Regions from separate parts of the Priestia sp. FW507-14D1A genome, predicted to be linked through region 1. Evidence: riboswitches for the same ligand, from Rfam matches in the RefSeq annotation. Region 1 holds a riboswitch; the other holds the start of a gene.

Evidence for each region. A riboswitch is a leader RNA that binds a small molecule or an ion and turns the genes downstream of it on or off. The one in region 1 is predicted to bind S-adenosylmethionine.
Region 2: another riboswitch for S-adenosylmethionine. It lies ahead of AC3WJG_RS18755 (Na+/H+ antiporter NhaC family protein); the one in region 1 lies ahead of AC3WJG_RS03835 (hypothetical protein).

What each region holds. Positions count from the first base shown of each region.
Region 1 is NZ_JBYSWQ010000001.1:648,649-651,773, forward strand. It holds gene alaP (alanine permease AlaP) at 1-508, opposite strand, end outside; gene AC3WJG_RS03830 (DUF1540 domain-containing protein) at 825-983, opposite strand; gene AC3WJG_RS03835 (hypothetical protein) at 1,084-1,422, opposite strand; SAM riboswitch class I at 1,492-1,593, opposite strand; gene AC3WJG_RS03840 (hypothetical protein) at 1,715-2,011, shown strand; gene AC3WJG_RS03845 (GNAT family N-acetyltransferase) at 2,024-2,470, opposite strand; gene AC3WJG_RS03850 (YozF family protein) at 2,551-2,991, opposite strand; gene AC3WJG_RS03855 (glycosyltransferase family 2 protein) at 3,100-3,125, opposite strand, start outside.
Region 2 is NZ_JBYSWQ010000005.1:226,257-229,381, forward strand. It holds gene AC3WJG_RS18745 (ABC transporter ATP-binding protein) at 1-404, shown strand, start outside; gene AC3WJG_RS18750 (ABC transporter permease) at 397-1,164, shown strand; SAM riboswitch class I at 1,266-1,372, shown strand; gene AC3WJG_RS18755 (Na+/H+ antiporter NhaC family protein) at 1,458-2,768, shown strand; gene AC3WJG_RS18760 (hypothetical protein) at 2,808-2,936, opposite strand; gene AC3WJG_RS18765 (LacI family DNA-binding transcriptional regulator) at 3,061-3,125, shown strand, end outside.

The sequences.
Region 1 (3,125 bases):
CAACGGCAATCATTAACACAATCGCTAAAATTTTAATAAGTGCAAACCAAAATTCCAGTTCACCATATGCCTTAACAGCTAAGAAGTTAACCGTTGTCATGATGACAAGCGCCGATAACGCCCAAATCCAGTTTGGTACATCCGGATACCAATATCCCATATAAATACCAACGGCTGTAATTTCAGCCATACATGTTACAACCCATAAAAACCAGTAGTTCCAACCTGTTAAATAACCAGCAAGCGGCCCTAAATAGTCGCGTGCGTACTTGCTGAATGAACCTGCAACAGGTTTTTGAATCGCCATTTCTCCAAGTGCTCTCATAATAAAAAACATAATCATTCCGCTAAATCCGTACGCTAATAATATTCCTGGCCCTGCTAATTTAATAGCAGATGCAGATCCAAGAAACAGCCCTACCCCTATGGCTGCTCCTAAGGACATCAGCGTCACATGCCTTTCTTCTAACCCGCGTTTCAATTCTTTCCCCTGAGTTTTCCCCTGCATAAACGTCTCCCCTTTTTCCAATCTGTCAAAACGAGATGAACACAGCCTTTTTGTTAGCGCTTTCATATAAGTTTGTGCTAAAAGACAGCTAGGCTGTATATTTGTATTCTATCACCTTTCTCTCACTTTTCTTTTGTCGAAAAACAAAAAAATTATCTTATCATTTTGTTTAAACGCACAATTAGACATAGGCACTGCTTTTTTACTATGTATTTATTATTGCACTTAAGTAATAGTATTTTCAAAAAATAGAAAAACGCCGACTCAACTCCGTCAGCGCATCGTTCATTTTATGCTTTTTTATAAAAACTAGCATTTATCTCGCGGGTTCAAAAGTTTTACAGCCAGGTTCTTCCATATCAGAAACATGGTGACTACTTTCAGGACTCACAACGTAAATGGACTCTGCACTGCATTTGTTTCCCGATTTCCAATACATGCACTCATTCACTTCACATAATACACCTTGGGCCACTGTTATCCCTCCTTTGCTTGTCTTATCTATTTACTACCCGAAATATAGCGCTTCTAACATTCACACGCAAAAAAACCGCTTGTTTCTCAAGCGGATCTTTTTATTGCGTGTGTTCAACATACTGTTTTTTAGCTAAATATAACTCACGGCTCAGCGTGATCCGCCGTTCTCTCAAGCGGCTTAATTTAGCCTGAAATTGTTCGTTAGTTGGCTCTTCTTGAATCAAGCGATACGTAAAAGAAATATCTTCATTTAACTGTTTAAAATCTTCCCATATCTCTTGAACGAGGGCGGATTGTTTGTCTTCAAATGAACGATTTTGCTGCGTTTTTAGCGCAGCTAAAATTTCCTGCTGCCACGTTTCGTCTTTTATTTCTTTGGCTAATAAGTATAAATCTAAATAATCATCAGTGCTTAACGCTGTTTGTCTATTGTTCAATGTCATCACCTTTTCTACACGAAATTTTTCTTCCTAAGAAGAGGGTTTCATCATAGAAAAAGATTCCTCTCCTTATCTGTCAGAGCTAGGCTATGCTGGAATTAGCACCATTCAATAATTGTGGTTGCTGAGGCTTCAAAGGGCCAGTCCCTCCACCTCTCTAGATAAGAATATTTCGTTTTTAAATTATTTCTGACTATTCTAATATGTTTTGTAGGTTACGTCAATAGCTTTTCAATAAAAAGAAAAAAGAAGTAAAATATGGTATGCTTTCATAAAGGATGGTGAGCACATGAAACGATATCTGTTATCTGCTTTTTTGGGAAGCCTGCTGCTGCTTCTTACTATTGCTTTTTCATCTACTTTCCATATTGCAATTGTCAAAACAACCGGAAGTATTGGAGGGATTATTTTAGCAGCGGCGGCTTTGATTATGAACGCGCTTGAAGATCCCCCCTCCTCAGACAATACAGGTGGAGGAGCCGTTGAAGTACTAGATAAAGGTTCCGTTTGGGCTACTTATTTACTTTTACTTTCATTACCGAACCTCATCGCATGTATAACATCTTATGTTTTATGGACTCGCTGACATTCATCAACGTTACGGACGTTTTGCCACTTGGAAGCTCATTGATATTTGTTTATCTACAAAGCCAAGTTCACGATACACATGCTGTGCAAAATTCCCAGCATGAACGCTGAGTCTGATTTCAGGGTATCCTTTGATAGACAATTCATCAATTGCTTTTTGCATTAACGGCTTGGCTAGACCTTGCCCGCGGTATTCCGGTACAACATATAATTCGTAGATAAAGCCCATTTCTTCTTTTGAAAAGAAGTCGGCAGATGGGCCGATAAGAACCCAGCCTGCGAGTTTATTTTCTTGTCTCGAAACTAAATAATAACAGCCTTTTTCAAGGGCACTACCAACTAGTTCATTTACGCGTTCTGCTGACGGATGAAACTGCTTCATTGTTCCTTCAAACAGCGCATCAGCAGATTTTTTCCGAATTTCTTGTATTTCTTCTTCAGTAGCTTTTGCAATCATTACGATCTCTCCTTTCGTGTTCGTTTTCCACATACGAGGATAAATTCCTGCAAAAAAAGTCTTCGCCTAAGCGAAGACTTTTATTTAAATTCAAAATGTTCTTGATGACTACCTTGTTCGTCCGTCCAGTTAATCATAATATCTAAACCTGCCGCTTTTCCAGGAACAGCAAAATTCGCATAGCGAAAACGCTGACCGCTTTTGCTTAAGTTAGACCGTTCAATAGGAGAAAACAAGCTGTATTTCGCCTTATTTTTTCCTTCGTGCCGAAAAGCTTGGACCTGCACGCGCTCTACGTCTTTTCCAATGTTTTCAACGGTTAATCCATATGTATGATAGACGTTATTTTTCCACTTTAGCTGATTATCTCCCGCCATGCTCGCTTTTGTGAGTTCAACCGACCATTGTTCAGATGATTTCTTCATTGGAAGCTTCTCAATCGAAAGAGCGCTGACATGAATGGCTGCAAAAGCAAGCCAAACAAAACAAAAAGTGCTGACTGTATAAAATAGTCTTTTCATAGATTCTGATCTCCTTAGAAATTTTAGTAGTAGCATTTCCTGTTCACTTAAAAATTATGATAAACGCTTTAACAAAAAAGCCTCTCCATTTAGGAGAAGCTTCTTAAATTAATGCATAAGCAAATCTTTTTGTT
Region 2 (3,125 bases), on a different contig from region 1:
GAGAGTTTCGTACATATTTACAAACACTTTGCAGGGAAGAAGGAATTTCAATCTTAATCGCGAGCCACTTATTAAAAGAAGTAGAAGCATTATGTGATCGCGTTGGCATCATTCAAGACGGTGAGTTAAAAGCCGTTCAAGATCTATCTCCAAATCGTCAAGATCAAGGAATGTACGTAGAATTTGAAGTGTCTGATGCGCAAAAAGCAGCGGATCTTTTATCACAACAATTTGAAGTAACGGTGAGATCACATAGTATCGACGTGGCGATTGTAAAAGAGCAAATTCCAGCTGTGAATAAAAAATTAGTGGACAGCGATATTTTAGTCTACCAAATTACCCCTGTGTATGAGACGCTTGAAGATTCGTTTATGTCCGTTACGGAAGGAGAGCACCATGCTTAAGCTAATTCAAAATGAACACATGAAATGGTTTCACAAAAGAAGTACAAAAATCACGTTTATTACAATCGGCATTTTAACTCTTTGTATGGCTCTTTTAATGAAGAAAGTAGCAAACAGTGCAGGAACAGAAGACAATATTTTGAACTTCCTGTCATTTAGTTCAGGTATGCTGATTCTCGTTCAATTTTTCGCGCTTGCTGTTGGAGGGTCAATGGTTGCAAAAGAGTTTGAAGCAGGTACCATTAAACTTCTTTTAATTCGCCCTGCTAGACGTTCAACGATTTTAGCATCCAAGTACCTAACTCTCGTTTTAATTAGCTTATATTATTTACTGAGCTATTTGCTTTTTTCATTTGTATGGGGAGCATTGTTCTTTGGCTTTACCAGTCTAGAAGGAGATGCACAGCTGCTTAAAAACATTACGCTTACGTATGACAGTGCGTATATGGAAACGTTTATGATGATGACGTTCGCATTCATGCTGTCGTCTTTATTTAGAAACAGCGCGCTTGCTTCCAGTCTAGCTATTGTCGTAAGTATCGGCGCGAAAGCTGTAACAGGACTGGTATCAGAGCTAGGTTTATGGTGGGGGAAATTTTTATTATTTGCCAACACGAACTTTGTGCAGTATATGGACGGAATGAAGCCGCTGTTTGACGGCATGACGATTCCATTTTCCATTTTCATCTTAGTTGCCCATTTTGTCTTCTTTATGGGCGTAGCTTGGGCAGCGTTTTTAAAACGAGACGTAGCTAATTGATGTGAGAATTTTCGCACTATATATTTTTCTAAAATAGCATTTGACAATTAAATAAAAAGAGATTACAGTAGTGAAAGACTATTTTTAAAACAACTATAAACTTCTTATCAAGAGAGACGGAGGGACTGGCCCTATGATGTCTCGGCAACTGGCTGTACGCAGTGCGGTGCCAAATCCAGCAGACGATGTTTCGTTTGGAAGATGAGAAGGGTAATCTTATGATACAAATAAGAGACCTCTTCTTATCAATAAGAAGAGGTCTTTTTTTATTACGTAAACAAGAGGTGTTAAGAATGGAACAACAAAAAGGAAACGGCTGGGCGCTGTTACCGCTGGGCGTCTTTTTAGTCCTGTTTGTCGGATCAGGAATTATAACGGGAGATTTTTATAAGCTTCCTGTATTAGTAGCCATTATTATTGCAGCCATTGTGGCCCTGGCTATGAATCGTAAAGATTCACTTAATGTAAAAGTGGAGCGTTTTGCTAAAGGAGCAGGGCATCCTGATATCATTATTATGGTGCTTATTTTTATTTTAGCAGGTGCTTTTTCTGAAGTTGCTAAAGGTATGGGAGCTGTTGATTCAACGGTAAACTTAGCTCTCTCTGTGCTTCCGCAAAGCTTAGTGGTAGTCGGAATCTTTGTTATTGGCGCATTCATTTCAATTTCGATGGGAACGTCAATGGGAACAATCGCTGCGCTAGGACCTATTGCTGTAGGAATCAGTGAGCAAGCGCATGTATCCATTACATTAGCAATTGCTGCCGTTGTTGGTGGTGCAATGTTTGGAGATAATTTATCCGTAATCTCTGATACGACCATTGCAGCAGTTCGTACGCAAAAAACAAATATGTCAGATAAATTAAAAGTAAACTTTTTTATTGTCCTTCCTGCAGCGATTGTTACGGTAATTTTATTGCTTGTAATGACGCTAGGCAATACGTCATCAGTAGAAATTAAAGATTTTAGCTGGTTTAAAATCTTGCCTTATGTCGGCGTACTGGTTGCTGCCATATTTGGTGCAAACGTATTAAGTATTTTAACCGGAGGAATTGTGCTAGCCGGCGTGATTGGATTAGCTGACGGAAGCTACACGCTTTCTTCCCTTGCTAAAACTGTGACAGAAGGTATTGGCGGAATGTCAGAGTTAATTATTTTATCTCTGCTAATCGGCGGAATGGTTGAGCTTATTCGCTATAACGGCGGTATTCAGTTCTTATTGAATTTATTAACACGACGCATTCAAACAAAAAAAGGCGGCGAATTCAGCATCGCTGGACTAGTAAGTTTAACTAATTTAGCGACGGCTAATAACACGATTTCAATTATTACAGCAGGTCCGTTAGCAAAAGAAATCTCTGATAAATATTCAATTGATAATCGTAAATCAGCCAGTCTGCTTGACTTGTTTTCATGCAGCGTTCAAGGGCTTATCCCTTACGGCGCACAAATGCTTCTCGCAGCAGGATTTGCTAAAGTTTCACCGATTGAGATTATTCCATTTACATTCTACCCAATGTTAACAGCGGTTTGCGGGGTCATTGCAATTGTAATTGGATTTCCTCGTTTAAATAAAAATTCAAAGTCATCTAAAGAAGCTGCGTAATATCAAACCCTTAAAAAGAATGTTCTTTTTAAGGGTTTTTTACTGTTTAAAAAAATCAGTCGGCTTTTCATCATCTAACTCCTTCCAAAGCGTCTCGTTCTGTTTAAGTGCATAAGCCGCTCCTCCAATTTCAATCCCGCATAATAAAATGAATAATAAAATACCCATGAAATGACCTCCTTACGTAAATGAATAAAAACACGATGGTAACGGGTTTAGCTTCTTGCTGTTTCACTTTATAATGAGAATAAAGTATGAAACGCGTTTCAGCGCAAGAGAAAAAGGTGAAAACATGACAAATATCCGAGATATCGCAAAAAAAGCTGGTGTATCTGTTTCGACTGTATCCCGGGTGCT